3 regions of the Sellimonas sp. genome follow, and region 2 is predicted to be linked to each of the others. Evidence: a T-box and tRNA genes for the amino acid it is inferred to sense, from the RefSeq annotation. Region 2 holds a T-box; the other regions hold tRNA genes.
What was found. A T-box is a leader RNA that pairs with one kind of tRNA and senses whether it is charged. The one in region 2 lies ahead of leuS (leucine--tRNA ligase), so its partner is inferred to be a tRNA-Leu.
Positions count from the first base shown of each region.

Region 1 (3,279 bases), on a different contig from region 2:
TTCTTTTCGTACTTTTCTTTTGGGCATGCAAGTGTCAGATCAGCCCGGTTCAGAACAGAACTCTCCTCATCCATATCAATTCCACATTCTATCGTCCCCGGTTTTTTCCCTTTCTCCAGCGCTGTCTCCATAGCTGCGATTACCGTCTTATAAATCTTAACTGTAGCATAACGTTTATCCGTGGCCTCCACGATTGTCCACGGCGCATACTCCGTATCAGAACGCTTCAACATCTCCTCATTGACTGCCAGGTATTCCGGATAGCCTTCGTTTCTCTTCCAATCGTCTTTTGTCACTCTCCACATCGTTTCCTTGATAGAGGAAAGTTTCTCAAACCGTTTTTTCTGTTCTTTCTGATCAATAGCAAGAAACAGCTTTATGATCAACTGTCCGTCATCTGTCAGTTCTTTCTCAAATGACAAGATCGCCTGGAATGTCTGATTCAATTCTTTCTTCGTCAGCTGCTTCTCAAAATGCTCCTCCAGTACTCTCCTGTACCAGCTCGTATCAAAGACCGCTATCTTCCCCTTTTCCGGCGTCTTCATCCAGAATCGTTTCATATAAGGATAAAACTTTTCATCTTCTGTCTCTTTTTTTACAGCGAATACTTCGAATCCTCTTGGATCCAGAGCCTGGATCAGCTTTCCGATCTGAAGCCCTTTCCCTGCAGCATCAAATCCCTCAAAAACAATCATGACCGGAATTTCTGCTTTCTGGCATTCCCTCTGCAGTCGTCCAAGCTTTACAGTCAGCTCTTTCATCTGCTCTTTATATTTTGTTTTTTCCATCTTTTTCGACAGATCAATCTGTTCCAACATAAAGTTTCCTCCTTTTCCAATTTTTTTATTTTTTTAAATTTATTGTTGACATTCTGTCCGATTCATAGTATTATATACCTCGGACAGCCGATAAAACGGTTGCTTGCGGAAGTGTCGGAACTGGCAGACGAGCAAGACTAAGGATCTTGTAAGCATTGCGCTTGTGTGGGTTCAAGTCCCATCTTCCGCATCCTTTGAAGAGAACTTTTTAAGTTCTCTTTTTTCTTTTTATAAACTATAAGCTGCTGTCCTTTCGGCTACAATGCCAATTATTGTATAAGTATAGCACTTTCATTTTACAAATTGTAGCCTGGTGCAGGAAAGATTTTTCCTTTTACAGAATTGCAAAAAAATTTTATTTTTTTCTTGACATTCTATCCAGTTTATAGTATTATATACCTCGGACAGCCGATAAAGCGGTTGCTTGCGGAAGTGTCGGAACTGGCAGACGAGCAAGACTAAGGATCTTGTAAGCATTGCGCTTGTGTGGGTTCAAGTCCCATCTTCCGCATTTCGATTTAAAAACCCTTCTGGTATGTATTTATACCAGAAGGGTTTTTTAGTTCCAAACAATTAGCCTAAAAAAGACATCTCCAGTCGCTTGGACTTCGAGATGTCTTTTCTCATGTTACTATTAAACTAATATTAAGCCTGGTTTGCTTTTGCAAGTTCTGCAAGTGTTGCAAATCCAGCCGCATCGTTGATAGCCATATCTGCAAGGATCTTTCTGTTGATCTCTACTCCTGCTACCTTTAATCCGTGCATCATTTTGCTGTAGGATAATCCATTCATTCTTGCAGCAGCATTGATACGTGCGATCCAAAGCTGACGCATCTGGCGCTTGCGCTGTTTACGTCCAGCGTATGAGCTTGTGAGTGCTCTCATAACAGACTGTTTTGCCACTCTGTACTGTTTGGAGCGCGCTCCTCTGTATCCTTTCGCTAACTTCAAAACTCTATTGTGTTTCTTCTTTGCGTTCATTCCGCCTTTAATTCTTGCCATGTCTTACTCCTCCTTCTATTCTTCCAACTCTTATAAGTACGGTAATACTTTTTTCATGTTCTTCACATTTGTTGCATCTGTGATGATCGCTTTTCTGAGGTTTCTCTTTCTCTTTGTGGATTTCTTTGTTAAGATATGGCTCTTGTAAGCTTTGTTTCTCTTTAACTGTCCTGTTGCTGTCTTTTTAAAGCGCTTTGCAGCTGCTCTATTTGTTTTGATTTTTGGCATAATAATGTTCCTCCTTAAATAATAAAATAAGTTTATTTTTAACGTTTTTCAGTTAAAACCATGCTCATGCTTCTGCCTTCCATCTTTGCTGCCTTCTCAACTACAGCTACATCTTTCAGGTGTTCCGCAAAATCATCCAGGATATGTTTGCTCTGCTGCACGTGAGCCATTTCTCTTCCGCGGAAACGAAGTGTTACTTTTACTTTATTTCCTTTCTGGATAAATTTCTTTGCATTGTTTACTTTTGTGTTCAAGTCATTCGTATCAATATTTGGAGATAATCGAACTTCTTTTACATCTACAGTTTTCTGTTTCTTTCTTGCTTCTTTCTCTTTTCTTGCCTGCTCATATCTGAACTTGCCGTAATCGATGATCTTACATACCGGCGGCTTTGCTGTCGGAGCAATCTTTACGAGATCCAGCTCCGCATCCTGCGCAAGCTTCTGAGCTTCCTTTGCAGACATAATTCCTAATTGTTCCCCATCCTGTCCGATAACCCGCACTTCTCTGTCGCGGATCTGCTCGTTAATCATTAATTCGCTAATTGTAGTACACCTCCGTAAATAGAAATACTCATTCCTTGTCCTGTCCGTTTTCTGTTGCCAAACTTTGTCTGCTGACAGTTTCACGCACAAAAAAAGCGGACAGCCACAGACTACCCACAAACATCTCTCCCTTTCCCCTCTTTCTAGCGGATACAAGGATCTGGATATTTAACCATCAGTCACTCTTTTGTGCTGCGGTGAGAGCGGATACTCTGCTTTGTTTTTCATACAACAGTTATATTATCACAGCCTCCTTTCTATGTCAAATACTTTTTTCAATATAATTTTTTTCTTGCTTTTTGCATACCACTATGCCATAATATACACACTTACTTTAAAGTGATACAGAAATAAGTTATTGAGAGATTAGGAGGGTACAAATGAAAGAGCGAAGTAATTTTTCCAGTAGACTCGGCTTTGTGTTGGCTGCGGCCGGTTCTGCTGTAGGACTAGGGAATATCTGGCGTTTCCCTTATCTGGCAGCCCAGTACGGAGGAGGAACATTCCTTCTCATCTATCTGATCCTTACTGTCACTTTCGGTTTCTCCCTTATGCTTGCGGAGATTGCTATCGGACGTAAAACGGGACTCAGTGCCATCGGAGCATTCAAGAAGTTAGATAAGCGTTTCGGCTTTCTCGGTGTTCTGGCATCCCTGGTACCAATCATTATCTTCCCTTATTATTCT
Region 1 is NZ_JBKSWG010000004.1:118,068-121,346, forward strand. It holds gene pap (polyphosphate:AMP phosphotransferase) at 1-818, opposite strand, end outside; tRNA gene ACLROL_RS02735 (tRNA-Leu) at 924-1,008, shown strand; tRNA gene ACLROL_RS02740 (tRNA-Leu) at 1,245-1,329, shown strand; gene rplT (50S ribosomal protein L20) at 1,464-1,820, opposite strand; gene rpmI (50S ribosomal protein L35) at 1,851-2,048, opposite strand; gene infC (translation initiation factor IF-3) at 2,087-2,581, opposite strand; gene ACLROL_RS02760 (sodium-dependent transporter) at 2,974-3,279, shown strand, end outside.
Region 1: it encodes a tRNA-Leu, which carries the amino acid that the T-box ahead of leuS (leucine--tRNA ligase) is inferred to sense. The anticodon was not compared.

Region 2 (3,279 bases):
ACGAGAGCATCCGGGGAAACGACATTTCCTTTGGACTTGCTCATCTTGATTCCGTTCTTTCCTGTGATCATTCCCTGGTTGAACAATTTTGTAAATGGTTCGTCGAAATCGACAACTCCGATGTCGTACAGGAACTTTGTATAGAAACGGGAGTACAGAAGATGCAGTACCGCATGTTCCACCCCTCCGATATACATATCTACCGGAAGCATCGCATCTGCTTTTTCTTTTGATACAAGTTCTTTATCGTTGTGCGGATCCACGTAGCGGAGGAAGTACCAGGAGGAACCTGCCCACTGAGGCATGGTGTTTGTTTCTCTCTTGGCTGGTTTTCCGCAGACCGGACATGTCGTGTTGACCCAGGAATCAATAGCTGCAAGCGGGGATTCTCCTGTTCCTGTCGGTTCGTAGGAATCCACATCCGGAAGTGTCAGCGGAAGCTCTTCTTCCGGAACCGGTACCGCACCGCAGTCCGGGCAGTGTACGATCGGGATCGGTTCTCCCCAGTAACGCTGGCGGGAAAATACCCAGTCGCGGAGTTTGTAGTTCACAGTCTTTCTTCCGATACCGCGCTCTTCGATCATCATCGGCGCTTCTTTTTTGAGGACCGCAGATTCCATTCCGTTCCATTCTCCGGAATTGATCATTGTTCCGGCAGCTTCGGTGTACGCTTCGGTCATATTTTCGATCTCTTTTCCATCTTTTGCGATAACCTGGATGATCGGAATGCCAAATTTTGTTGCAAATGCAAAGTCACGGTCATCATGAGCCGGCACGCACATGATGGCGCCGGTACCATAATCGGCAAGTACATAGTCGGAAAGCCAGATCGGGATCTTCTTCTGGTTCATCGGGTTTACTGCATAGCTTCCCGTGAACACACCGGTCTTTTCCTTATCCTGAAGACGGTCCACGTTGGATTTCATGGACGCATCGTAAATGTATTTTTCTACCGCTTCTCTCGTCTCGTCAGTCGCAAGTTCTTTTGCAAGTGCATGTTCCGGGGCGAGTACCATGAAGGTTGCTCCATAAAGAGTATCCGGTCTTGTCGTGTAGACAGTAATCTTATCCTCGCGTCCGTCCACTGGGAAATCTACTTCCGCACCATAGGATTTTCCGATCCAGTCGCTCTGCATCTTCTTTACCTTTTCCGGCCAGTCCAGTTTGTCCAAATCTGCAAGGAGCCTTTCCGCGTACTTTGTGATCTTCAGCATCCACTGACGCAGATTTTTCTTTGTCACTTCTGTGCCGCAGCGCTCACATTTTCCATTTACGACTTCCTCGTTGGCAAGTCCTGTCTTACAGGAAGGGCACCAGTTGATCGGGAATTCTTTCTCGTATGCAAGTCCTTCCTTAAACATCTTAACGAAGATCCACTGTGTCCACTTATAGAAATTCGGGTCTGTCGTGTTGACTTCTCTGTCCCAGTCATAAAGAGCCGCGATCTCGTTGATCTGTCGTTTGATATTTTTTACATTTTCTGCTGTTGATTTTGCCGGATGAACTCCCATTTTGATAGCGTAGTTTTCAGCCGGAAGTCCGAATGCATCCCATCCCATCGGGTGAATGATGTAGTATCCCTGAAGGAGTTTGTAACGGCTCCACACGTCTGAAATGACATATCCTCTCCAATGCCCTACATGAAGCCCATTTCCTGACGGATACGGGAACATATCCAGACAGTAATATTTCTCATGTTTTCCTCTTTCATCTTCCTGAACATTGACCGGGTGTTCTTCCCAGTGCTGACGCCATTTTTTCTCAATGGCTCTGTGATTGTAAGGTACTGACATAATCTCTTCCTCCTTATATCTCTGTTGCCATAAAACCCAATCCTGCCGAAAAGTCTTTTGACTTTCCTGCAGAATAAAAATGCTTCCGTCTCTTCTGCATATACAAGAAACTTGTATGTACAAGAGACGAAAGCAATGACTTACGCGGTACCACTCTTATTCGCCTGTCGCATGACAGACGCCCTTTTTTTCTGTAACGGGAAAACCCGCTTCCGGCTACTTCCTTCATTCCTTCACCAGAAGAACTCCGAGGCGAGTTGGGAGATTCCGGTCTGCTGCCTCGCACCGTCCGACAGCTCTCTGAAAGACTTTTCTCTCTTACTATTCCTCTTCTATCGTTTTTATCTGATATCTTTTTATTCTTGATAATTTTACCGGCATTGACCCAATTTGTCAAGTAATCCCATCATACTTTGTTGCCCATTCCTCGCCGTCATCCGGCATCTCCTCTTATCTGTTATGCAACTTCTTTTTATATTGTCATTCTTTTCTTCTTTGTTTTTGTTAATTTTGACAAAAAAGGTTGTTTCATTCCCGCATTTGGTGTATAATAATCACAAGTCATTTCATCAGAAAAATTTATAGTTAAAAGGAGATTTTGCATATGGTTAATTTATTGACAGGCCCGAAAGGCACCGGAAAAACACAGCAGATGATTGCACTTGCAAACACTGCATCAAAAGAAAGCGATGGAAATGTCTTCTTCATAAAGAAGAGCCATCGGGACACCTATAGCTTATCCTTTGACATCCGCGCAATCTGCATGGATGATTACGAAGCTATCGATAATATCGACGCTTATCTCGGTTTCATCTACGGCATGACAAGCGCCAACCACGACATTGAGTCCATCTTTATCGACGGTATTTTAAAACATGCACATATATCACTCGATGATATCCCGGAATTTATTGAAAAACTGAAAAAAATCTCCAGAGATTTCAACATCGATTTCTACATAAGTATCAGTGCAGACAAGAATGACTTAAGCCATGTTGATTTGACTGATTGTGCCCTTTTAAACTAAAAGAAGTAAAATGGTTGGGCCCCTCATCCAGAGGGGCCTGACCATTTTTTATTTTCCTTTATTCAATCCGGAAAAAGCTTTACTGCTGTTCATTCTGCGCATCATCGCTTTTTGTCTCTTTCTTTTCTCCGTTGAGCGAGAGAACGACGTTTGCATTTTCTCCTTCTTTATATTCCAATGTCACTTCCTGTCCCACGTCGTACTTAATAATGTCAATGAAATCCACGACAGAGACATCAAAGATCTCATCGGATCCTTCCAGCATCAGATAAAAGTGGGAATCTCCGTCAATAACACCTTGCGCGATCTTTCTTATCTTTCCGCTGATCGTCTCCGTCTTCTCAGCATTGACACTGTCTCTTTCCACCTGGATGCCATTTTGTTCCATCAGTCCCAGATAGTTGGTCTCGCACTCGCTTACCGTATTTCCGACAGCAACGATCTGATATTTCTGCACAT
Region 2 is NZ_JBKSWG010000001.1:95,386-98,664, reverse strand. It holds gene leuS (leucine--tRNA ligase) at 1-1,793, opposite strand, end outside; T-box leader at 1,913-2,138, opposite strand; gene ACLROL_RS00405 (hypothetical protein) at 2,398-2,820, shown strand; gene ACLROL_RS00400 (CvpA family protein) at 2,900-3,279, opposite strand, start outside.

Region 3 (3,279 bases), on a different contig from region 2:
CCGAATCTTTTTTTTGGGACTCGAAATGGTGCGATACAACAGGGGGATATCGATGTAAACTATGAGTTTGCGCTTACATATTTAGTCATGGCGTCAGTGATCGTATGTGTTTTTTCAATACAAAAGTTTAGAAAAAAAGATATCTTTTAACGGAGGGATTTATGATTCTGCTACAAAATATAAACAAAACGATAAAAAACAATAAGGTTATAGATGATGTGTCCTATGAATTTGAGAACGGTAAAGTATATGGTCTATATGGACAGAATGGTTCGGGAAAGACGATGCTTATGAGGGCGATCAGCGGTTTGATCCGTCTGGACAGCGGAAGCATCGTGATCGACGGAGAGAAGCTGCATGAAACCATCTCCTTTCCTCCGGATACGGGCATTGTCATAGAGAATATGGAGCTTTTGCCAGGATGTTCAGCAAGCAAAAATTTAGAGCTGCTTAGTAAGATCAAAAAGAGCGCGGAAGCTGAAGATATCAGACATGCTTTGCAACGTGTAGGATTGGATCCCGATTCAAAGAAAAAAGTAAAAAAGTTCTCTCTTGGAATGAAACAAAGATTGAATATCGCACAGGCGATCTTCGAAAAGCAAAATATTATATTGCTTGATGAGCCGACAAATGCTCTGGACGAAGAAGGAGTGCAGCTGATTTATAATATTATAAAAGAAGAAAGGGAAAGGGGAGCAACGATCATAGTTGCAACGCATCATAAAGAAGATTTAAAAGAGTTGTGCGACGTGATCCTGAAAATTTCATCGGGTAAAATTGTAGAGGAAACAGTATTATGAAACGGAAAAAAGTAATCGGAATCTGTTTTGGCGTCATTGTGTTTGTTTATGCGTCTATAGGAGCAGTCTTTTTTCTCTCGGCCAAGGAAAAGGAACTGTTTACCAAACAGGAAGAGAATGTGAAAGAGCAGGAAGTCCCGATGAGAATGTCAGAACAAGAAGAAAAAGTAAATAGGGATATAAAGGATGTTTATTCCAGGTTAGAGAACGGAACACTGAAAAAAGAGGAGCTTTTGGCAGATATCCTGGAAAGAAAAAATTATCTCCAGGACAACATCACAAATGTGAAAATGGAAGAGGAGAAATTTCAGACTTTGGTGTATCATAGCTCCTATCTGACTAGTCTTGGGGAAACATGTAAAAAAAATGAAATAGTTGAGACGGCGCGGGATATACACTCGTATCTTATAGACAGATTAAGAAGTGAGCCGAATGAAGAAGCAGAATACCAATTTGTCCAGCGGCTGAAAAATATCCATGAGGAGTCGGCTGATGAGCTGGCGGACTGCATTATGAAAAAATAAAAATAAAAATTGATTTACTTACCCGGTAAAATTCTGTTGATGCAACATCACAGATTCTTGCCGGGTTTACTGCACAAAAAAAGGAAATCTCGATTTGAGATTTCCTTTCTGTTATCAATGCGGATAGCAGGACTTGAACCTGTACCCCCTCGCGAGGACTAGAACCTGAATCTAGCGCGTCTGCCTATTCCGCCATATCCGCTTGACAAGTGATATAATATCATAAAGTTTTAGATTTTGCAAATACTTTTTGAAAAAATTTGAAAATTTTTTTGGAGACCCGTAAGAGGGTCAAAATCTGTGCCTTGCATGAGACGAGAGAAATCGTTTTTGCCATACAAAGTGCAGGAGGAGAGCGCCTGCCAAGATAGCCAGGATGTAGAATACGATGCGCACAGGGTTGCCAAACCGGTGCGTGATGACCGATATGACAGCCTGGGACATTTCATAGTACGGGCTGATATAAAACATATTGATATCTGCGATCCTGCCGATGGACAGATTCAGAATTTCGGCCAGGAGGCAGAGAATGCCAAAAAGAAGAGCGGACATGCGAAATCCTCGCCATGTGTAGTCTGCGATTCCAGACAGACCACAGACAAGTCCGATGCCGATGAGGGCGATATGCCAGAGATAGGAATGAACGGTCAGGGCAGGGATAGGATAGTGCATGCCTGTCGTGTCCAAAAAGACGAAGATTCCGCCCAGGAGAGAAAAATCCATCAGAAACGTATAGAAGACTCTTTGGATATGACTTCTGCGGAAAAATGGAAGGAGGATCAGAAGGTACATGGGGATAGAGCAGAGCTGGAAAGGAAAATACCACCAGTCGTACGTACCGCCATTTACACAGAAAGTAATCACATACTGTTTCCACAGTTCGCTGAGAGCCATGAAGATCCCGACGGCAGTCAAGACGGTTTCGATATGTAGGGGAAAATGTCCGGATTTCATGGATACGCCTCCTTTTGTGTCATACAAAATTTCTCATGGAAATAGGGTAAAAGGTTTTGTGAAAAATATACGTTCTGACTACATTATAGTACAAAATCTCTTGACAGGACAGTGTCCTTGTAATATAGTTTGAATGTCAAAGTATTTTAAGTTCAAAATAAAAATCTGGAGAAAACATATGATAGGAAGAATATGCGGGACGGGATCCTATATCCCGCCTAAAATTTTGAGCAATGATGACCTGTCTGAGATGGTTGAGACAAATGACGAATGGATACAGGAACGCACCGGCGTGAGAAGACGCCACCTTGCAGACAAGGAGACGACATCCTTCATGGCTTCTGAGGCGGCAAAGCGAGCGCTGGAAAATGCCAAGATAAAGCCGGAGGAGATCGATTTCATCCTCGTGGCGTCCAGTACGCCAGATGTTCTTTTCCCGAGCGTGGCATGTACCGTGCAGGAAGAAATCGGGGCAGTCAATGCGGCCGGATATGACATGCAGGCGGCATGTACAGGATTTGTATTTGGATACCAGACAGCGCAGGCGTATATTGCGGCAGGGATTTACAGGACCATACTTGTAATTGGAAGCGAATGTATTTCTTCGCTTGTGGACTGGACCGACAGAGGCACATGTATCTTATTTGGAGACGGAGCCGGGGCAGTCATCCTGCGGGCAGAAGAAGGTACACCTTATCCTCCTGCAGCTCATCTGGACGGAAGCAGAGGGGAGGCCCTCATCTGCCATAACCGATGCACGGCAGAATTTTTGGAATTCCTTTCAGACAAGGAAGGGAAGGAGATTCCGAAAAATTTCTACATCCAGATGGATGGAAGAGCAGTCTTCCAGTTCGCAGTGCGCTCCGTACCTCAGGTTACGGAAGAAGTTCTGGAGAAAGCAGGACTTACAGTTGAAGATATCGACTGGTTCGTCCTCCATCAGGCAAACCGCCGCATTGTGGAAGCGGTGGCCAAAAGGCTGAAGACAGATATCGGGAAAT
Region 3 is NZ_JBKSWG010000005.1:25,473-28,751, forward strand. It holds gene ACLROL_RS03015 (DUF2705 family protein) at 1-150, shown strand, start outside; gene ACLROL_RS03020 (ABC transporter ATP-binding protein) at 162-800, shown strand; gene ACLROL_RS03025 (hypothetical protein) at 797-1,324, shown strand; tRNA gene ACLROL_RS03030 (tRNA-Leu) at 1,443-1,526, opposite strand; gene ACLROL_RS03035 (YwaF family protein) at 1,616-2,278, opposite strand; gene ACLROL_RS03040 (beta-ketoacyl-ACP synthase III) at 2,457-3,279, shown strand, end outside.
Region 3: it encodes a tRNA-Leu, which carries the amino acid that the T-box ahead of leuS (leucine--tRNA ligase) is inferred to sense. The anticodon was not compared.